Regions from separate parts of the Chelativorans sp. AA-79 genome, predicted to be linked through region 2. Evidence: predicted binding sites of a transcription regulator. Region 2 holds the regulator's gene; each other region holds the start of a gene.

Region 1 (7,394 bases), 600 kb from region 2:
CAGTTGCGGTTGTCGATGGTCGCGACGGTGCCGGTGCGCATGATGCGCTTCAGCTCGTATCCGGAAAGCCCCGTGACCTCTGCCACCGCCTCCTGCAGCGCCACCTGCACCTCGGCCAGCGCCGGCAGCGGCACCCACACCGGCAGGTCGTCGTCGAGCACGTGGTCCTCGCGCACATAGGCGTGCGCGAGCACATAGTCGCCCAGCGCCTGGGTGTGGCGCAGCCCGGCGCAGTGGCCGAGCATCAGCCATGCATGGGGACGCAGGACGGCGATGTGATCGGTGATCGTCTTCGCGTTGGAGGGGCCGACGCCGATATTGACCATTGTGATGCCGCCGTGATCGGCCTTTCTGAGGTGATAGGCGGGCATCTGCGGCAGGCGCGACAACATCACGTCCGGCGGCGAGCTCTCGCCGGCCATGGTCACGATGTTGCCGGGCTCCACGAAGCACTCGTAGCCTCCGCCGCCCTGCGCCATCAGCTCGCGTGCGAGGGCGCAGAACTCGTCGATATAAAACTGGTAGTTCGTGAAGAGGACGAAGTTCTGGAAATGCTCCGGCAAGGTCGCGGTGTAGTGCGAGAGGCGGTGGAGCGAATAGTCGATGCGCTGCGCGGTGAAGGGGGCAAGCGGCATCGGGTCGCCCGGCCCCGGCTCGAAGGTGCCGTTGACGATGTCGTCGTCCATGGAGTTCAGGTCCGGCACGTCGAAGAGGTCGCGCAGGGGGCGCTTGAGATGGTTCGCGACGGCGCCTTCCACATAGGTGTCCTTCAGGAAGGCGAAATGCAGCGGGATGGGCGTCTCCGATTCGGAGACCGTCACCTCCACGCCGTGATTGCGCATGAGGAGCCCGAGCTGATCGACGAAGTAGCTCTCGAACAGGTCGGGCCGGGTGACCGTGGTCGCATAGGTGCCGGGTGCCGGTACGTGCCCATAGGCCAGCCGCGTGTCGATCTGGGCGAAGGACGCGGTCGAGAGACTCACCTCGGGATAGAAGGCGCGGTAGCGGCGGTCGCTTTCGCCGCTTTGGCCGATGCGGATGAACGCCTCGCGCAGGAAGGCGGTGTTGCGTTCATAGATCTCCTTCAGGGCCTCGACGGCCTCGCGCGCGTCGCTGAAGGACCGGCGCGCCACCGGTTCGGGGCTGGAGATGGTTTCGATGGGTTGAGGGTAGATTCGCTTTTCCATGTCCCATTATAGGGATTCTGGAGGGCGTTTTCGAGGTCGGGAATCACCGCGACCGCTGCAGGCTGACCAGCAGAACGAATCCGGCGCCGGCCGTCTTCTTTTCGTAGAGCCCGCCGCCGGCTCCATCTGCCCCGCCCATCAACATCAAGGGAAGCGCGAGTACGGAAAGAACCATGGCCGCTCTCGCCATCAGATGAAACAGTTCCGCGAGATTGAGGTTATTTGTCATGGTTCTGCCCTGCCGCCCGTATTCCGTTGCCGATGTCGCCGTCCATTGATGGGAGTGCCGTCCGCCTGGGACCGTGAGGGCATACTGCCGCGGCGGCGCTGAACCGGTGCTGAGATCACCATTCATCCGCGGTTCAAGATTATTGATCGGTTTTTAGTTCGATGAGTATTGAACGAAACCGTCCGTTGTCCGTAGTTCTTTCGTGTCCAATCCAGGAGAAAAGGCTCATGACGACACAGACCAAACCCATCGAGCTGCACTATTGGCCCACGCCCAACGGATACAAGATCACCATCATGCTGGAGGAGCTCGGGGTTCCCTACGAGGTCCGCTACGTGAATATCGGCAAGGGCGACCAGTTCAAGCCAGAGTTCCTGAAGATCTCGCCGAACAACCGAATGCCGGCCATCGTCGACCCGGAAGGGCCCGGCGGCGAGCCGATCTCAATTTTCGAGTCCGGTGCGATCCTGCAATATCTCGGGCGGAAATTCGGCCGCTTCTATCCGGCCGACGAGCGGCAGCGGGTCGAAGTCGAGCAGTGGCTGTTCTGGCAGATGGGAGGGCTCGGCCCGATGGCCGGGCAGGCGCACCATTTCCGCAACTACGCGCCCGAGAAGCTCCAATATGCGATCGAGCGCTACACCAACGAATGCAATCGCCTCTATGGCGTGATGAACAAGCGGCTTGCCGTTCGCGAGTTCCTGGCCGGCGACTATTCCATCGCCGACATGGCCTCCATCGGCTGGACGCGATCCTACGAGAACCAAGGGCAGGACCTGAACGAGTTCCCCAACCTGAAGCGCTGGTTCGAGACCATGATGGCGCGGCCTGCCGTGCAGCGCGGGATCGAGGTCGGCCAGGAGCACCGCCGCAACATCGCCAATGACGAGGAAGCCAAGAAGGTGCTCTTCGGCCAGAGAGCGCGCTGAACGCGCATCCGACGAAGGGGCGGGCGCGGGCCCGCCCTTCGCCCTTGCGGCTACATGCGCGTCCAGGTCTCGTTGCGGCAGATCAGGCCGCCGAGCACGCAGCCGCCCATCCTGAAGGAATTGCCGTCGAGGCTGCCTTTGCCCTTGTAGGTCTTGTCGCTGGCGGGATCCGTCACCGTACCCGTATAGCTCCCGCCGCCCGCGGCGCTGAAACGGCCGATCTCTTTTCCCGCATGCGGCCCCGTCTTCATGGTGATGCAATAGGCGCCGCCGCAATCGGCGATCTCCGCCGTGCTGCCGGAGCGGGTTCTCCATTGCCCTTCGATCGGATCGGCAAAGGCCGCCCCGGTGGCGGCGAGCAGAAGGCTCGCCGCAAGCATCGGTTTCAGCATCGTTCTCCTCCCTGTGACCGCCAGGCGGACGGTTCTCCGCCTATGACGCGCACGTAAGAGTAAACCGACTTTGGCCCGCTTGGAAGACAGGGACCTGCCCCGCGGGAAGGCCGCCGGAGACCGGGGCGGGCGGGGCAGTCCTTCATCGCCGGCTGCCGGCGTGGTTAGGAAAGGGTTGCTTCGGAATTTACCATTTTAGCTCCGCGAAGGAGAAGAAACTGCAGCGTTGCGGGCAATTCCATCCTTAACGGAATCCGGCCGTTTACCGATTGTTTTCGCTTTATTTTCCGCACGTTAATCAAGCCGCTTAACGGCCGTTTCAAGGCTCTCTGGCATTCTGCGAACCATCGAAGGCACCGCGAAAAGAACAAATGGCGGGCTGCTCTCAGGAAGAGAAACAGGGACATTTGAACTATGGCACGTTTCAACATTCATGAGGCTGAATCGGGCGCCATCGGCGCGGGCGCCCAGGCCGACATTCTTTTCCAGCTCGGCATCATGTATGCGACCGGCCGCGACTGCGACGTGGACCTGGTCGCCGCGCACAAATGGCTGAACATCGCGGCCATCAAGGGATCGGCGAGCGCGGCCAGGATGCGCGCCGAGCTCGCGGCCACCATGACGAAGGCGGATATCGCCCGCGCGCTGCGCGAAGCGCGGGAATGGATGACGATGCACTGAATTCCTGGGGAAGTGAGGGGCGCGGCGCACCGGTGGGGGCGCCGAAGGAACGCCGTGGCGGCAGGACGGGCCGCCGCGGCGTTTTGCTTTTCGTCCCGTCGGCTCACGCCTCGAACCGCACCAGTACGGCCCCGTCATTGACCTGAGCGCCTTCGGAAGCGATCTCGGCGATCACGCCGTCATGGGGGGCGGTGATGGTGTGCTCCATCTTCATGGCTTCCAGCACGAGGAGAGGCTGGCCCTTCTTCACGGCCTCGCCCGCGGCTGCCCGCACGAGCTTGACCAGCCCCGGCATCGGCGCGCGCAGGCTGTCGCCGGCGGCATCGTGCTCGGCGAGAAGGAGCGGGTCGGCGAGGCGGAACGTGTGGCTCGCCGCGCCCTCGAAGACGGTGAGGTGACCCGGCCAGGCGGCGATGCGCGGCGTGGCCTCGGCGGAGAGCTGGAAAGTCTCCGCGTCCCCTCCCTCGCGCCGCACGGCGAAGCGGCCCTGGCCGTCGCCGGTGATGGCGAAGCTCAGCGCCTGCTCGCCGTGATGCAGCGTGCGGCGGTGGGTGAGCGGGTGGAAATGCCCGTAGGCCGATATCGCGTCGAAGGGATCGGGCGCCTCCGGCGTGAACCGTGCGCCTGAGGCCGCGAGCGCGGCAAGGGCGGCCGTGCGGGGCGCGGGCTCGGGCAGGGCGGTGAGCGTCGCCTGCCTCCGGGCGATGAGCCCGGTATCGAGACGGCCGGCGGCGAAATCCGGATCGCGCGCGAGCCGCGCCAGGAAGGGCGTGTTGACGGTTGCGCCTGCGACCTCCGTCTCATCCAGCGCCGTTGCCAGGGCGGCGAGCGCCGTCGCGCGGTCTTCCGCGTGGACGACGAGCTTGGCGATCATGGGATCGTAATAGGGCGAGACGGCGTCGCCCTCGCGCACGCCGGTCTCCACGCGGATCGCGGCGTCCGGTACATCCTCCGGGAAGCGCAGGTGGTGCAGCGTGCCGGTGGCGGGCAGGAAGTCGCGCGCGGGATCCTCGGCATAGATGCGCGCCTCGAAGGCGTGGCCGGAAAGGCCGATCTCCTCCTGGGCGAGCGGCAGGGCCTCGCCGGCGGCGACGCGGATCTGCCATTCCACGAGGTCGATGCCGGTCACCATCTCGGTGACGGGATGCTCCACCTGCAGGCGGGTGTTCATCTCCATGAACCAGAACCGGTCGGGCTTCAGGCCCTTCGAGGCATCGACGATGAACTCGACGGTGCCGGCACCGCGATAGCCGATCGCCAGCGCGGCTTTCACGGCGGCCTGGGTCATGGCCGCGCGCATGGCGGCGGTCATGCCGGGGGCGGGGGCCTCCTCGATCACCTTCTGATGGCGGCGTTGGGCGGAACAGTCGCGCTCGAACAGGTGGACGACATTGCCGTGCCGGTCGCCGAAGACCTGCACCTCGATATGGCGGGGCGTCTCGACGAGCTTTTCCACCAGCACGTGGGAATCGCCGAAGGCGGCCTTGGCCTCGCGCCTGGCGGCGGCGAGCGCATCGGCGAACTGGTCGGGATCGTCCACGCGACGCATGCCCTTGCCACCGCCGCCCGCGCGCGCCTTGATCAGCACGGGATAGCCGATCTCGCGTGCCTTGGTGGCGAGCACCACGAGTTCCTGCGCCTCGCCGTGATAGCCGGGCACCACGGGCACGCCGGCCTTCTCCATCAGTCGCTTGGCGGCGTCCTTGTGGCCCATGGCGCGGATGGCCTTCGCCGAGGGGCCGATGAAGACGAGGCCGGCCTTCTCCACCGCCTCCACGAAATCCGGGTTCTCGGACAGGAAGCCGTAGCCCGGATGGATCGCCTCGGCACCGGCCGTCTTCGCCGCCTCGATGATGCGCGCGCCGTCCAGATAGCTGTCGGCGGCGGCCGCCCCGCCGATAGGCACGGCCTCGTCGGCAAGGGCCGCGTGCATGGCCCGCGCGTCGGCATCGGAATAGACGGCAACGGTGGAGATCCCCATGCGGCCTGCCGTCCGCATCACGCGGACGGCGATCTCGCCGCGATTGGCGATCAGGATCTTTCTGAACATCCGGCCTCCTGTCCACTGAGCACGGTCGGTGATTTGCACGATCTATAGCGCGCGGGGAGGGCGGCGTCATGGGCTGGGAACAGGCGGGCACGCTTCATCCTCGCCACGCCCGCTTTCGCGTCTGGCCATTGTCAAAGAACCTGGGAAGCGGGGCGCGTTGTCCACGCCACTCAATTAATTTTTTAAGGCGCTTCCAACGCGCCCCGCCGGAGTCTGTCCCGACCTCGGCCGATCACTCGGACCCTTCTCCTTCCCGGCTGCACCCAATGAAGGGGGTGGTCTCTGCCGGGCCGAAGGAGAACCCTAGCGGCTTCTCCGTGGTTTCCGCGATGCCGTCTCTCACCCAGCATCCGTTTTTCCGGAAACGGCGTCTCACACCCACCGCCCCGGCACCGCCGGCCTGTCGCGGGCCCTCGGATCCTCAGGTTCCGATCCCGGGGGAGGGAGGTTTCCGCCGCTCTCCCGAACACCCGGTGCGCATCCGGTTCCCGCGAGAGCGATGGGGAAAGAATAAGGGAGGCCGGAGAGGTGGGGAGAAAAAAATTGGAATGAGCGAATGGCGAAACAGCGAATGGCGAGCAGGAACAAAGGGATGGTGCTGCAGAAAAGATTCTGAGGGGCAAATTCCATCCCCGCCTTGGGGCCTTCGGACAGCGGCGCGTTGCAAGCGAGCGGCGTTTCTCCTAACGCTTTTCCCATGGCGTGACGGCGAGGTGCAGGGATGAGGGTGTTGACGATCGCGGCTTTTCTTGCCGCCCTGGCGGGCGCGGCGCATGCCGACTGGAAGCCGGTCGAGAAGGTCGTGACCTATCCCGTCTCCGGCCAGACCGGCATCGAGCTCTACCGCTCGATCGGGGAAAACGGGCCGAAGGTGGGCGTCGGCCGGGCGATCGCCTATACGGATTTCGACCTGAAATGGTCGCGCGACTACCAGCCCCGCAACGGCGGCTGCGTGCTCGCCTCCGCAAAGCCCTTCCTCACCATCACCTACCGACTGCCCAAAGTCTCCGGAAAACTGCCGCCCGAAACGGGCCGGCTGTGGGAGGCCTTCATCGCAGGCGTCGAGAAGCACGAGCGGGTGCATGGCGAGATCATCCTCGACATGGTGAGGAAGATCGAGGCCGTGTCCGTCGGGCTCACGACCTCGGACGACCCCGACTGCAAGAAGATCCGCGAGGCGCTGACGCAGAAGCTCGGCGAATTGTCCCAGGAGCAGCGGCGGAAAAGCCGGGAGTTCGACAAGGTGGAGATGAGCGACGGGGGGAATGTGCACCAGCTGGTGTTGAGGTTGGTGAATGGGGAGTGAGATGGGGTACCTGTAGGAAGACACCCCCCGCATACCGCCGCGTCGTCTCCTCATCGAACCCGACGAGAATCACCTTCTCCGGCAATTCATTCCCCTCCAGAAACGCCGCCACCGTCTGCACCGCAATCCGCGCCGCCTCGTCCTTCGCGTACCCGTAGACGCCGGTGGAGATGGCCGGGAAGGCGACGGACTTGCAGCCATGGTCACGCGCCAGCTCCAGCGAGCGACGGTAGCAGGAGGCGAGCAGTTCCGCTACGCCTTCTCCGCCGCCGTGCCAGACCGGGCCGACCGTGTGGATGACGTGGCGGGCAGGCAGCCGGTAGGCTTTGGTGATCTTCGCGTCGCCCGTCTGGCAGCCCCCGAGCCTGCGGCATTCCTCCAATAGCTCGGGGCCGGCGGCGCGGTGGATCGCGCCGTCCACGCCGCCGCCGAGCAGCGAGCGGTTGGCGGCGTTCACGATGGCGTCGGCTTCGATCTTCGTGATGTCGCCGGTGACAGCAAGCATGCGGCCGGTGACGGGCATGGCGGTCCTCCTTCGCGGGGTGTCCGTGTTTCGCCGGCGGGTCACGCTCGCCGCTCTCGCGCGAGTTTCAGCATCAGCTCCGGCCAGATGCGGAAGG
Region 2 (7,394 bases):
GCAGGCGTGAAACGCCAACTCGTCGGCGTCTTCTCGCCGCAATGGGTGGAGCCGCTCGCACTCGTGCTGAAACAGCTCGGCGCCGAAAGGGCATGGGTGGTGCATGGTGACGGGCTCGACGAGATGACGACTGCCGGGACCACTCGCGTCGCCGCTCTCGAGAACGGGAATGTCCGCGTCTTCGACGTGGCGCCGGAAGAGGTGGACCTGCCCAGGGCGGCCGCAGCGGACCTCAAGGGCGGCGATGGCGAACACAACGGCAAGGCCCTGCGCCGCGTGCTCGAGGGGGAAAGGAACGCCTATCGCGACATCGCGCTGCTCAATGCCGCCGGTGCGTTGGTGGTGGCGGCAAAAGCCGAGACGTTGCGCGGTGGGCTCGCGCTCGCCATCGAATCCATCGACAGCGGCCGCGCCATGGCGGCGCTGGAAAAGCTCGTCGCCGTATCCAACCGGAAACCCTGAGGGCGGGCTGGGACATGGCCGACATCCTGCGAAAGATCGAGACTTACAAGCGCGAGGAGATCGCGGCGGCAAAGGCCGCCCTACCCCAGGCCGAACTCGCCGCGCGTGCGCGCGACGCGGACCCCGTGCGGGGTTTCGCTTCTGCCCTGCGCGCCAGGCATGCGGCGGGCGCGTTCGCGCTGATTGCGGAGGTGAAGAAGGCGAGCCCCTCCAAGGGCCTCATCCGGGCCGATTTCGATCCGCCGTCCCTGGCCAAGGCCTATGAACGCGGTGGTGCTGCCTGCCTTTCGGTCCTCACCGATCGTCCCTCTTTCCAGGGCGCGCCGGAATTCCTCACCGAGGCGCGCATGGCCACCGGCCTCCCCGCCCTGCGAAAGGACTTCATGTTCGAACCCTATCAGGTGTTCGAGGCCCGCGCCTGGGGGGCAGACGCCATCCTGATCATTATGGCGAGCGTGTCGGATGCCGAGGCCGAGACGCTAGCGGAAACGGCCACCGAACTCGATATGGACGTCCTGATCGAGGTCCACGACGAAAGGGAGTTGGAACGGGCATTGCGGCTTTCTTCGCCGCTGATCGGCATCAATAACCGCGACCTGCGCACCTTCGAGACCAGGCTGGAGACGAGCGAGAAGCTCGCACCGCTGGTGCCGGACGACCGCATCGTCGTGGGCGAGAGCGGTATCTTCACGCACGCGGACTGCGCGCGCATGGCAAAGGCCGGCATCTCGACCTTCCTGGTCGGTGAAAGCCTGATGCGTCAGGGCGACGTGGCTGGCGCGACGCGAGACCTCCTCGGGTTGCAGCCCGGCGTGCAGGTGGTGATCTGACATGGCCGGCGGCGAGAAGAACGGGCTCACGCATCTTCGCGCCGACGGGCGCGCCGAGATGGTGGATGTCGGTGCCAAGCAGGAGACGGAGCGTACGGCGATCGCGGCCGGAACCGTCGTCATGGCGCCGGAAACGCTGCAGGCGATCCTGAGCGGCGACGCCAGGAAGGGCGACGTAATCGCGGTTGCGCGCCTGGCAGGCATCATGGCCGCCAAGAAGACGCATGACCTGATCCCACTCTGCCATCCACTTGCCCTGACGAAGGTAGCGGTCGAGATCGTTCCGGACGAGGCCTTGCCGGGGCTAAGGGTCGAAGCGCTTGCGCGTGTGACCGGCAAAACCGGCGTGGAGATGGAGGCGCTCACCGCTTGCTCCGTTGCCTGCCTCACCATCTATGACATGGCCAAGGCGCTCGACAAGGCAATGGTGATCACCGATGTCCGGCTCGTCGAGAAGACCGGGGGGAAATCGGGGATCTGGCGCGCCGGAGATGCGGACCATGGCGCTGCTGCCCGTTAACGAAGCCCTCGCGCGCGTGCTCGAGGGGATGAGGCCTCTTCCCGCCGAGGTGCTGCCACTGGCCGAAACGGCCGGGCGCACCCTTGCCGGCGACCTTGACGCCCAACGCACGCAGCCGCCCTTCAACGCCTCCGCCATGGACGGCTATGCCGTCCGGGCCGCTGATATCGAATCTCCTCCCGCCACACTGTCCGTCATCGGTGAATCGGCCGCCGGTCGGCGTTTCGAAGGCCGTGTAAAGCCGGGCGAAGCCGTGCGCATCTTCACCGGCGCCCCCGTTCCCGAGGGAGCCGACACGATCCTCATCCAGGAAAACGCGTCGCCCCTTGAAAATGGCCGTATCGAGGCCCTCGAGCCGGCGACGTCGGGCCGGCACATCCGGCGCGCGGGCCTTGATTTCCGCGAGGGCGAAACGATTCTCGCGCAAGGCCGGCTTCTCGATCCTGCAGCCCTGTCGCTGGCCGCCGCCGCCGGACATGCGCGGGTGCCGGTGGTGCGCAGGCCGCTTGTCGCCGTCATCGCCACGGGGGACGAACTCGTGCCGCCGGAGGTGGTGCCGGGTCCCGACCAGATCGTCGCTTCCAACAATTTCGGCATCGGCGCACTCGCAGGGCTCGATGGCGCACGCGTGCTGGACCTCGGCATCGTGCCGGACAGGCAGGACGCTATCGCTGCGGCGATCCAGAAGGCTCTTTCGGCACGTGCAGATATCATCGTGACGCTGGGCGGCGCGTCCGTCGGCGAGCACGACCTGGTGCGGCCGGTGCTCACGGCGGAAGGCATGGAGCTTGCGTTCTGGAAAATCGCCATGCGCCCTGGCAAGCCGCTGATGTTCGGCCGCTTTGCAGAAGCGCGCGTACTGGGACTGCCCGGCAATCCGGTCTCCAGCCTCGTCTGCGCCCATCTTTTCCTGCGCCCGATGGTGGCCAGGCTTTCAGGCCGCCCATTCCGGCCCGACTTGCGGACGGCCACCCTCACCAAGGCGATGAAGGCGAACGACGAGAGGCAGGACTATGTGCGCGCGGGGGTCGAGGAAAGCGCGGACGGGTTGACCGCGGCACCCTTCGACACGCAGGACTCCTCCATGCTGAGCACGCTCGCCGCGGCCAATGCGCTGGTCGTCCGCGAACCGAATGCACCCGCAGCCGAAGCCGGGGAGTCCTGCACGGTGCTGATGCTCCGGTAAGGGCTTTTATACCAAGCCACTTTACTGTTGCGGAACACAACTCGAACATATAGTGTATGTTCTGGTTTTGTTTATGACTGATTCCGGGTGGTAAAGATGCTCACGCGCAAACAGCACGAGTTGCTGCTTTTCATTCATGCCCGTCTCAAGGAGACCGGCATACCGCCCTCTTTCGATGAAATGAAGGAGGCGCTCGACCTGGCCTCCAAATCCGGCATCCACCGGCTGATCACAGCATTGGAGGAACGCGGGTTCATCCGCCGCCTGCCCAACCGGGCACGCGCTCTGGAGGTGCTCAGGCTTCCCGATTCGATCGCTCCCGGGCTCGCGGCGCCGCGCAAATTCTCACCCAGTGTCATCGAAGGCGGCCAGGGGCGCGGCGCGCCTGCTCCGAAGCCAGCCGCAAACAATGACGACGAGACGGGTGTGGTCTCGATTCCGGTGATGGGACGCATCGCCGCGGGTGTGCCGATCGATGCCATCCAGCACCGGACGCACTCGATCGGCGTCCCGCCCGATATGATCACGGGCGGCGAGCACTACGCCCTGGAAGTCAAGGGCGATTCAATGGTCGAAGCCGGAATTTTCGACGGCGATACGGTCGTTATCCGCCAGACACAGACGGCCAATCCCGGCGATATCGTCGTGGCGCTCGTGGACGACGAAGAAGCGACGCTGAAGCGCTTCCGCCGCAAGGGTGCATCGATCGCGCTCGAGGCGGCCAACCCCGCCTATGAGACACGGATCTTTGGCCCTGACCGCGTGAAGGTGCAGGGGCGGCTCGTCGGCCTCATCCGCCGCTATTGAGCGGCTGCTGTCTGAAAGAAGGGCCCCTGCCGGCGAATGGAGCCGCGGGGCTCAATCTCGTCGGCATGGAGCGTTGCTATAGCAGCGACCGGAAAAGGATTCACCCGCCCTCTTTATTCCCGACCTGTGACTGACAGGAGCCGGGTCTGTGACGCACGAGGAGGCGGTGCCTCCAGCCGGGGCTCCTTTTTCCGCCTTGTATAAGGCGGCAGGCCGCGCGCGGCCCTGGACCAGGTCCTGTGCGCGTGCCAGGGTCGGTATGGCTCTTCGATCGCGAAGGTGATGTCGGCGCGAAGAGCGGCTTCGCCGCGTCGAATGTCGACGACAGCGCTGCCCCTTCGCGCGAGTTCGCGCTTGGTGATGACAACCGCCCGGTTTGCACCGCAGGGGTTTCCCGCCGTCGCGTCATCGATCACGATCAGCGTTGCCGTCGCGCAGGCGATTCGGGCCACTTCCGGGCTTTCCGCATGAGCGATCACCGCTCCGCTTTGGTGCTGTGCGACACAAAGTCCGTCACCGCAGGAAAAGGCGTTCCCCGGCAGCCCGCCGACAGGAGCGCCGGCCGTTACCGGTTTGAGCACCCTTTCCGCGTTGAGAGAACGCGTCCAGTCTTCCATGGTGAAACCGTTGGGCCGGTTCCGGTTGACAGCGATGACGCCCCCTTCTCCGCCAACACCCACCAACCGGGCATCCTCGCTGATGAAGATATCAGGCAGTTCCCGTGTCATCAGCAACCCAATCCCGATGGCAAGGAAAGGCAGGGCCAAGAGCCTCAGCCGTGTGGTGGAAATGACGAGGATCACGAGAGCCGCCGTGAGTGCCAGCAGTGCCGGAAGCGGGATCAGCCCGACTGCGTCGATCGGTGTGCGATCGGAGAACCATTTCGCAACCGCGATCACGGCGGCGATCGCGTGCGCCATGATCTTCAGGAAAAACCCGTCGAGGCCGAAGGGCATGGCGACCATTGCCAGAACGGCCGCCGGCATGGCGATCGTCGAGACGAAGGGCATCGCTGCGAGATTGGCCGGCAGGGCCAGCGGCGTGGCGCGCTGAAAATGCCAGATGCCGTAGAGAGCCGTCGCCGTGCCCGCGATCAGCGAGGTGGCGGCGAGGCCGATCACGAAACCGAGCGCCATGCGCCCCGCGCGGTGGACCAGCGACCCGTTTGGGGGCGCAGCCGAAGCGCGACCGCTCCGACGTCCGCTCCAGACGGCATAGCCGGCTATCAGGGCGGCGGTTGCGGCGAACGACATCTGGAAGCTTGGCCCCACCACCTCGTGCGGCGACAGGGCGATGATGATGAGCGCCGCGATCGCCACATTGCGCATGGTGAGAGCAGCACGGTCGAAGATCAGCGCGGCAAGCATCACTGCAAGCATGATATAGCTGCGCTTGGCGGCCACCTCCGCACCGGAGATGAAGAGATAGAGCGTGCAGAAGGCAAGTGCCGCCGCCGCGGCATATTTCTTCACCGGCACGCGGGAGGAGAAGCCGGGAAAGAGGGCACTGCCGGCCCTCAGCATGAACATCACGGTGACTGCGACCAGCGCCATGTGCAGGCCGGAGATGGAAAGGATGTGCGCCAGCCCGGACCGGCGCAGCCATTCGTTCACCTCTTCCGGAATGCCCGACCGGTAACCGGTGATCACTGCCACCGCCACTTCGCCCTTCGACCCGTCGATTTGGCTGCGGATTCGTTCGGCGAGCGCCAGACGCACGGTCTCGAGGGTGCGGTTCAGGCGAGCGGTAAACGGCGCTTCGCCCGCAATCTCTGCACGCTCCGGCCCTTTCATGAAGAAGCCGATCGCACCGATCCCGCTGTAATAGCTTGCAAAGGAAAAGTCATAGCTGCCGGGACGCACCGGGCCGGAAGGCGACATGAGCCGCACCAGCCCGGTGACGCCATCGCCGGGGCGCAGGCCGGCAGGCACGCCTCGCGCGGTCAGCCGCACCCGTTCGGGCGCATAGCGCAGCCGCGGGCGCTCCGTCGTCACGATGTCGATGATCAGGCGAATACGGCCGCTCGCCTGATACTCGATACCGGCCACCCTGCCGGTGATCCGCGTCGTCACGTCCGAGCCCAGCACCGGTGTCGCCGCACGCCAGGTCTCGATTTTCGCCGCGCCGACGCCGGCGGTGATGGCAAGGACGGCGCCGCAGCACACGAGCCCCGCCGGCCTGCTCTGCAGGAGCCAGACGGCCAGCAAGAGCGGGGCTGCCAATGCGAAAAGAAACGGGAATTCCGGCTCCCAGGGGAGAGCGTAGTAGATTACAGCTCCTAGGCCCAGCAGCACCGGTAGGCAAAGGAATGCACCCCCGCGCGCGCCGTCTCTTGCCAGTTCGCCCAAGACGGCTTGCGGAAGCATCCGCAGGCCTGCGCCCCGCAAGGGAGCGGCCCGTCCGGAAGAGACGACGGCCACCAGCCCCGGCTCCCGTATAGCAGCCGAAACGACCTTACCCGTCGACGCAGCCTCCTCCAAGACGAGGAAGTGCAGTCGCTCGCGCTCGGCGGCTTCCGCTCGTTCGCCCCCCATGCCCCTGTTTCTCCCGCAGGCGCTTGCACCCCAACTCGCCTATGCTACATGACGGACAGCCAATTTCCACCCGGCGCAGGCGATGGCCGAAAATGCGCCGCTTTGAACGAATCCGGACAAGAAAAATGGCAGAATCCGTCGTCACCCGCTTTGCGCCCTCGCCCACCGGCTTCCTCCATATCGGAGGCGCACGCACGGCCCTCTTCAACTGGCTCTACGCCCGGCACACGGGCGGCAGGATGCTGCTCAGGATCGAGGACACCGACCGGCAGCGCTCCACGCCGGAAGCGACGGCGGCCATCCTTGACGGGCTTGCCTGGCTGGGGCTCGATTGGGACGGGGAGCCGATTTCCCAGTTCGCCCGTGCCTCCCGCCATAAAGACGTGGCGGAGGAACTGATTGCGCGGGGCGAGGCCTATTATTGCTACTGCACGCCCGAGGAGATCGAGGCGATGCGCGAGAAAGCGCGTGCCGATGGGAGGCCGCCGCGCTATGACGGCACATGGCGCGACCGCGACCCGGGCGAGGCGCCGGCCGGCGTGAAGCCAGTGGTCCGCATCAAGGCGCCCGCCGAGGGAGAGACCGTCATCCGCGACCGTGTGCAGGGAGACGTGCGCTTCCCCAACAAGGATCTTGACGATTTCATCATCCTGCGTTCGGACGGCACGCCCACTTACATGCACGCCGTGGTGGTGGACGACCACGATATGGGCGTCACCCACATCATCCGAGGCGACGATCACCTCACCAATGCCGCTCGCCAGGCGATCATTTACCGCGCGATGGGTTGGGATCTGCCGGCGATGGCCCATATACCGCTGATCCATGGGCCGGACGGCGGCAAGCTCTCGAAGCGTCATGGAGCACTCGGCGTCGATGCCTATCGGGCCATGGGCTACCTGCCCGCGGCCCTGCGCAACTATCTCGCGCGACTCGGATGGAGCCATGGCGACGACGAGGTGATGACCACCGAGCAGATGATCGAATGGTTCGAGATCGAGGACATCAACAAAGGTGCGGCACGCTTCGATTTCCAGAAAATGGAAGCGCTGAAC
Region 3 (7,394 bases), 2.4 Mb from region 2:
GCCGCCTTGCCCGCCGCGGCGAAGGGAAGCATCCGGACGGCGCGCTCGGGAACATGGCTTTCGACGGGTACGGGCCGCATCAGAGCATGCTCGCCGAGGCGGGCGCGTACGCGGTCGGCGAAAAAAGCGAGCCTCTCTTCCTCGCATGTGCTCTCGCCGGCGAGATCGACCTGCGCAAGGGCGAAGGAAGAGGCCTTCAGCACCGAAAGGCGCACCAGCTCGAAGCCGTAGCCGGCATCGATCTTGTCACCTGCCGCGGCAAGCCTCTCGCGGAACAGCCTGCGGATCACGGCCGGATCGCGCAGCGGCAGGGAGGTTCGGACCACGTGCCGGTTCACCGCGCCATCGACCCTGAAGAGCGAAAGCAGCAAGGCGTCGGCGCCCTCGCCGCGCCGCTCCATATCCAGCCGCAGGGTGACGGCGAGCATATGGACGAGGTTCTCGATGTCTGCGGCATGGACGACCGGCTCGGCCAGCTGCCGCTCCGCCGAGAGCGGCGGCACGGGCAGGCGCGGGGAGATCGCCTCCTCGATCCGTCCCAACGCCTGATCGAGCCGCTCAAGGAGTCCGGCGCCGAAGCGGCGCGCCAGCGGCGCGCGCGGAGCATGGAGGATGACCCCCACCGTGTAAAGGCCCACGCTTTCCAGCTTGGCACGGGTCTCCGCGTCGATGCGCAGGGCGGAAAGGGGGAGCGGAGAAAGGGCATCCGCCTCCTGGCCTGGCGGAATCATCGAGAGGCTTGGGAAACGCACCGCCGCCCAGGCCGCGCCGGGGGAGGAGGCCAGGCCCGCTCGCGCATCGAAGCCCTGGCGGTGGAGACAGGATTGAACTTCCTGCATCATCTTCTCCTCGCCGTCGAAGAGATGAGCGCAGCCGGTGATGTCGAGGAACAGGCCATCCGTGCCGTCGAGGGCGACGAGCGGCGTGTAGCGGTCGCACCAGTCGGCCAGGCTTTCGAGCAGGCGGCGGTCGGCCTGCGGGTCGGCCTCGATGATCTCGAGCGAGGGATGCATGGCGCGGACGTCGGCTACGCCGAGGCCCGGCTTCAGCCCCAGCGCCTCAGCTCGCTCGTCGAGGGCGGCGATGCGTTGGGCGTTCTTCTCGCGGTTGCTGATCACCAGCGGTGGGTGCTGTGGCGGCGGGCCGCAGCGCCACGACCGTCCCACCCGCTGCCGGAAGATACGGTCGGTGGCCAGATGCGGGAACCAGAGCGCGAGAATGCGCTGGGCGGATTTCACGCAGGCTGTGCTCATCGGGATTCCACTCCAAGATGAAACGCCCCGGACGGGCCGTGCGGCTCTTGCCGATGACGACGGTGAAGGCGGGATGGCCGATCGCATCCCCCAAAGGACCGGCCACTGTCCGACGCGGCACGGCAGGGGCGGCGGAAACCTCGAGTCGCACGAGGGCGGCCGTCGGTTCCGCCAGGGCCCCCTCGCGGATCAGGAAGACGGGTCGGCCCGCCTCCTGCGCCCGCCGGTGGAGGCGGCGGGTCGCCGTGAGGTCGAGCCGGGCGGGATTGCCGCGGATCTCCAGGACCACGGCGCAGAAATCCTTGAGCCTGGCGGCCTCCTTGGCGATCCACAGCGCATCGGCAAGGTGCTCCGCAGTAGAGAACAGGAGGTCCCCGGGAGAGAGACCAAACTGTCTTTCGAGGCCGGGGGCATAGGGAAAGCCTGCCTCACGGAAGAGATTCGCCATGCCGATCCAGCAGACGGCGCTCTTCCCCTGCCTCTGGCTGTCGGTCTTGCGCAACAGAGAGACAAGGGCGAGGGCGAAGCCTGCCGTAGCTCCCGCGTCGCGCGTCTCGAGGCTGTGGAACTCGGTGAGCGCGGCCTGCGGCACGCCGCCGGCGAGCGCGGAATCGAGCCCCGGAACGCCAGTCCCAAGAAACGCGCTGCGGCCTTCGCGAACTGCCGATATGCCGCGCCGCAGCACCACAGCACTGCCGGCTTCCGGCGCAACAAGGCGCTCGGGCAGCGTACCTTCGATCCTGGCGATTTCCCGGCGCAGGGCAAAAATCTTCTCCTGCGCCATGGCCATACGTGCCATGCCGCTCACTCCGGCGAATAGGTCGTTCCTGTTATGTTCTTATGGATTCCAGAGGCGCCCTCAAGAGTCAAGAAGGATTTTATTCCTTCCCTGTTCCGGGAGGCCAGATGGAATCCAGGCCCTCTCGAATCCCGCGCCGGAAAGCGCTATATGCCCGGCAAAGGATACAAGATGGCCCGGATGTACAAAACACGCGCCTGGCACGACCAGCTTTCACCCTCGCTTGCGGAATTCGAGCTTCTGGCGATGGAAACCTATGCCGGCCTGCCGGAAGAGTTCCGCAAGCTCACCGGTGACATCGTCATCCAGGTGGCGGAGTTTCCCACCGAGGAGATCATGGATGACCTGGCGCTGGAAACGCCGTTCGACCTGCTGGGGCTCTTCGAGGGCCGCGGCATCGCCGAGCGCTGGAACCCGGCTACGGGAGAAGGCCCCAACCGCGTCACGCTCTACCGCCGGGCGATCCTCGACTACTGGGCCGAAAACGAGGAGACGCTTGGCGATATCGTCTCCCATGTGCTGATCCACGAGATCGGCCATCATTTCGGCCTGTCGGACGACGATATGGCGCGCATCGAGGAGAATGCGGGCGACTGGCCGCATCCAGGGTCGTGAATCCTTGGGGCGGCTTCCGCCGCTCCCGGACTGCGTTGCCACGAAGACGCTAATAATCGCCGAGCTTCATGTCCGACGTGTATTCCAGCCCGTCCAGTTCCTTGTAGACGGCCTGGCCACAGCGCATGGCCTTCGCCTCGGGATCATAGGCGTAAGTTGGCGAGCCGTGCAGCAGCCAGCCTTTGTTCAGCGTTGCCGTGACCTTGTGGCAGAAGCTGGAATCGTCCGGCCCGGTCAAAAAGCGGTACAGCCTCATTTGCTTTTCTCCTCGATTTCCCGCGCCTTCTTGAGCAACGCCTCGGCCTGTTCGAGATGGAGTCTCTCGACCATGCGGCCGTCGATCGCGATGACCCCACGATGGCGGTTCTCCGGCTTTGCAAATTCAGCGACGGTCGCCTCCGCTTCGGCGATTTCCTCCCCCGTCGGCGCGAAGACCGAATTGGCGGGCCCGATCTGCGCGGGATGGATCAGCGTCTTGCCGTCGAAGCCCATGGCGCGGGCTTCGGCGCATTCCCGACCGAAAGCTTCCAGGTCGCGGAAATCGTTCGATACCCCGTCGAGCGCAGTAAGATTCCCCGCGCGTGCGGCGAGCACGACCTGCATCAGCCAGGGCAGCAGGTTGCCGCGGCCCGTCACGCGCGTTTCCTTCGCGATGTCGTTGGTGCCGGCGACCAGACAGGAGAGCCGCGCGGCGGGGTCGCGCCCGAGCTCCGCGATGCTGCCTATATTGAGAAGTGAACGCGGAGTCTCGACCATTGCCCACAAGCGGATCGAGCGCGGCGCGTCCGTCTCGTCAAGGGCCGCGTCTGCTTCGAGAATGTCGCGCGGGCCATCCACCTTGGGCAGCAGGATGGCATCGGGCCGGCCGGCGCGTGCGGCCAGAAGATCCTCCGTGCCCCATTCGCTTCCCAGCGGGTTGATGCGGATGACGATCTCGCATTTCGGCCGGCCTGGCCCGGCAAGGAGGGCGCGCAGGCGCTCGCGCGCATCGGCTTTCTCCTCCGGCCCGACCGCATCCTCCAGATCGAGGATCACGGCGTCGCAAGGAAGCGCCGCGCTTTTCCCCAGCGCTCTTTCGTTGCTGGCGGGCACATAGAGAACGGAACGGCGAAGGCGCGGAAGAGGCTCGTGCATGGCCACTTCATGGCGCAGTGCAAGGAGCGGCGCAAGGGCTTTGCGTCCGCGCGCGCTTGTTGTAAAGGGGTGGCACCAATCTGGTTACAGACAGGCACGCAGCCCCATGGAAAAGTTCACCACGCTCACCGGTGTCGCCGCCCCCCTGCCGATCGTCAATGTCGACACGGATATGATCATCCCCAAAGACTATCTGAAGACGATCAAGCGCACGGGACTCGGCAAGGGGCTTTTCGCCGAGATGCGCTACAATGAGGACGGCTCGGAAAATCCGGATTTCGTGCTCAACCGGCCGGCTTACCGCAACGCCAGGATCCTGGTTGCGGGCGACAATTTCGGCTGCGGTTCGAGCCGTGAGCACGCGCCTTGGGCGCTTGCCGATTTCGGCATCCGCTGCGTGATCTCCACGAGCTTCGCCGACATCTTCTACAACAATTGCTTCAAGAACGGCATCCTGCCCATCACGGTCAGCCCGGAAGAGCTGGAGAAGCTGATGGAAGATGCCGAGCGCGGCGCCAACGCCACGCTGACCGTGGATCTGGAACACCAGGAAATCCACGGGCCGGATGGCGGCGTGATCTCCTTCGAGATCGATGCCTTCAAGCGCCATTGCCTTCTGAACGGACTGGACGACATCGGACTGACGCTCGAAAAGGCGCCGGCCATCAAGAGCTTCGAGGATGAATACACCGATAGCCGCCCCTGGGCCTGAGGCTTGGCGTCCTTGCGCCGCCTGATCTCTACCGGCTCTCCTTTCGAGAAGACCGCAGGCTATAGCCGCGCGGTGATCGAGGGCGACTGGTGCTTCGTCTCCGGCACCACCGGTTACGACTATACCTCCATGCCGGAGACCGTGGAGGAGCAGACCCGCAACTGTCTCGCCACCACCCGTGCCGCGCTCGAGGAAGGCGGGTTCGAGTTGGCCGACGTGGTTCGGGCGCATTATTACGTGACCGACCGCGCCCATGTCGACCGGGTCTTCCCCATTCTGGGGGAGGCGTTCGGGGAGATCAGGCCGGCCGCGGCCATGATCGTCTGTGATCTCAACAAGCCGGAAATGAAGATCGAGATCGAGGTGACGGCGCTCAGGCGCAATCGCGCTGAAACAACCGGCAAGATGAGGGGAGCGGGAAATGTCAGACGCACACCGTCAGGTGCCGGTTTAAAATAGGAAACAGTGCGGACCATGCGCCTCGTTTCCCACGTCAATGCAGACGGTTGAAACCGTGATGGCATCGATGAAGCATGCCTGCTCCCTCCGGGGCCCCTTGCACGCTTCCCCACTCCAGCCTAACTTCCCGTCGCTCTAACGGGGTGCCGGCCTGCTGCCGGCTGAGAGGCATCGGCCAACCCGCTGAACCTGATCCGGCTCGCACCGGCGGAGGGATTAGACGCCGAGGCGCCTCATTCCCTTGGAACCGTTGCAAAGGAGGCGTCGAAATGCGCATGAAAGCTCTTCTTCCGGCCCTGGCATTCGGCTTGGCGGCGCTTCCCGCCACGGCGCAGGAGAAGCTCACCGTCTACACCTATGAGAGCTTCACCTCCGAATGGGGACCCGGTCCGGTGGTGGAAGAAGCCTTCGAGGCCGAATGCGCCTGCGATCTCGAATTCGTCTCGGTGGCTGACGGCGTGGCGCTCCTCAACCGTCTGCGGCTCGAAGGCGAGGAGACACGGGCCGACATCGTTCTCGGCCTCGACACGAATCTCGTTTACGAGGCGAAGGAGACCGGCCTGTTCATGCCGCACGATATCGATACCGGCAATATCGACGTGCCCGGCGGCTTCGAAGACGATATCTTCGTGCCTTATGACTATGGCTATTTCGCCTTCGTCTACGACACAGAGGCCCTTGCGGATCCGCCGCAGAGTCTGGAAGAGCTCGTGGAACGCGGAAGCGACCTCAAGATCGCGATCCAGGATCCGCGCACGTCCACGCCGGGCCTCGGCCTGCTTCTGTGGATGAAGGCGGTCTATGGCGATCAGGCTGCGGAGGCCTGGGGCAGGCTCCAGGACAATGTGCTGACCGTCACCCCCGGCTGGAGTGAATCCTACGGCCTCTTCACCAGTGGCGAGGTGCCGATGGTGTTTTCCTACACCACCTCGCCTGCCTATCACCGAATTGCCGAGGGCACGGATCGCTACAAGGCTGCAGCCTTCTCCGAGGGACATTACCTGCAGATCGAGGTTGCCGCGCGTACGGTGAAGGCCGGGGACAATCCGCTTGCCGGAGCATTCCTCTCCTTCATGACCGGGCCCGGTTTCCAGGATGCGATCCCCGAGCGGAACTGGATGTTCCCCGCCGGCAGGACATCCGAGCCCCTGAACCCGGTTTTCGATGAGCTGGTGGAACCGGCTAGGACGCTGCTCTTCTCGCCCGAGGACGTGGCCCGCAATAGAAAGGCTTGGGTCGACGAGTGGCTTTCCGTGATGAGCCGGTGAGCCTTCCCCGGCCGGGCCGTGTCGCTGCCGGCATCCTTGCGCTGGCGGCGATCGGGGCTCTCATCGGGGGCGCCTTCGCGGGCCTTGCACTGGAGGCAGCCCGCTCCTGGCAGAGCGCCATCACGGCTTTCGATCCTTATCTCCTGCGTGTTGCCCGCTTCACGCTCCTGCAGGCGGGGCTTTCCACGCTGCTTTCGGTCGTGCCTGCTATCCTCGTCGCCCGCGCTCTCGCGCGCCATCCCCGTTTTCCGGGTCGCGGGCTCATTCTCCAGCTTTTCGCCGTGCCGCTCGCCCTGCCTGGCATCGTCGCCGCCCTCGGCGTGCTCGCGCTCTATGGGCGCGCCGGCTTCCTGGCACCGCTTTTCACCGCGTTTACCGGCGAGACATGGCAGGGGATCTACGGGCTTTCGGGGATCCTCGTCGCTCATGTCTTCTTCAACCTGCCGCTGGCGGCGCGCCTGCTGCTTGCCTCGCTGGAAACCGTGCCGGCGGATCAGTGGAGGCTCGCCGCGCAGCTCGGCATGGGCGCGGGCGCCACGTTCCGGCTTATCGAGTGGCCGGCACTGCGGGCCGCGGTTCCGGGCGTCGCGGCGCTCGTCTTCATGGTCTGCGTCGTCTCCTTCACCGTCGTGCTGACGCTCGGCGGAGGGCCGCGCGCCACTACATTGGAGGTGGCGATCTACCAAGCGCTGCGCTTCGATTTCGATCCCGCCCGCGCCATCGCACTGACATTCGCGCAGGTAGTGCTCACCCTTGCGATCGTGCTCGTCCTTTCCCGTCTTGGCGCCTCGATGACGGGTGACGCCAACCTGCCGGTGGCGCCGCGCCGCACCGTATTCGCGCGACCGGGCGAAGCGGGGCTTAACACCGCGATGATCCTGATGGCGCTGGTCTTTGTCGGCGGACCGATGGCCGCGACCGTGTTTGCCGGACTCGAAGCGGATCTATCGAGGCTGGCAGGCGAACCAGCCGTTCGAGGCGCGACGGCGACCAGTTTCGTCCTGGCTGCCTTTGCCGCAATTCTCTGCCTTCTCCTGTCTATCGGGCTGGTGGTCGCCCGCCGCGCGCTCGAGATCGCCCGGCGCGGCGGAAGGTCCGGTCTTCTCGAACGACTCACGGATACGGGCGCAAGCATGGTGCTGATCGTGCCGCCC

What was found. The regulator LexA, encoded in region 2, represses DNA repair genes until DNA is damaged. The targets are predictions, from matches to a motif close to TGTTCNNNNTGTGTTCNG.
Region 1: the regulator LexA is predicted to act here: its motif matches at 3,010-3,027, upstream of PVE73_RS16505 (sel1 repeat family protein).
Region 3: the regulator LexA is predicted to act here: its motif matches at 2,076-2,093, upstream of PVE73_RS01650 (metallopeptidase family protein).

What each region holds. Positions count from the first base shown of each region.
Region 1 is NZ_CP120361.1:3,366,294-3,373,687, reverse strand. Features, by position in the region: gene PVE73_RS16525 (AMP nucleosidase) at 1-1,187, opposite strand, end outside; gene PVE73_RS16520 (hypothetical protein) at 1,231-1,416, opposite strand; gene PVE73_RS16515 (glutathione S-transferase N-terminal domain-containing protein) at 1,644-2,345, shown strand; gene PVE73_RS16510 (DUF2147 domain-containing protein) at 2,396-2,737, opposite strand; gene PVE73_RS16505 (sel1 repeat family protein) at 3,152-3,418, shown strand; gene PVE73_RS16500 (acetyl/propionyl/methylcrotonyl-CoA carboxylase subunit alpha) at 3,522-5,468, opposite strand; gene PVE73_RS16495 (DUF922 domain-containing protein) at 6,190-6,774, shown strand; partial or broken gene PVE73_RS16490 (O-acetyl-ADP-ribose deacetylase) at 6,824-7,297, opposite strand.
Region 2 is NZ_CP120361.1:2,763,196-2,770,589, reverse strand. Features, by position in the region: gene trpD (anthranilate phosphoribosyltransferase) at 1-462, shown strand, start outside; gene trpC (indole-3-glycerol phosphate synthase TrpC) at 477-1,292, shown strand; gene moaC (cyclic pyranopterin monophosphate synthase MoaC) at 1,294-1,812, shown strand; gene glp (gephyrin-like molybdotransferase Glp) at 1,793-2,998, shown strand; gene lexA (transcriptional repressor LexA) at 3,095-3,805, shown strand; gene PVE73_RS13440 (ComEC/Rec2 family competence protein) at 3,919-6,339, opposite strand; gene gltX (glutamate--tRNA ligase) at 6,465-7,394, shown strand, end outside.
Region 3 is NZ_CP120361.1:330,124-337,517, forward strand. Features, by position in the region: gene PVE73_RS01640 (DUF6504 family protein) at 1-1,118, opposite strand, end outside; gene PVE73_RS01645 (hypothetical protein) at 1,060-2,052, opposite strand; gene PVE73_RS01650 (metallopeptidase family protein) at 2,224-2,667, shown strand; gene PVE73_RS01655 (DUF1737 domain-containing protein) at 2,717-2,923, opposite strand; gene PVE73_RS01660 (CoA ester lyase) at 2,920-3,801, opposite strand; gene leuD (3-isopropylmalate dehydratase small subunit) at 3,908-4,513, shown strand; gene PVE73_RS01670 (RidA family protein) at 4,526-4,972, shown strand; TPP riboswitch at 5,102-5,205, shown strand; gene thiB (thiamine ABC transporter substrate binding subunit) at 5,242-6,240, shown strand; gene thiP (thiamine/thiamine pyrophosphate ABC transporter permease) at 6,216-7,394, shown strand, end outside.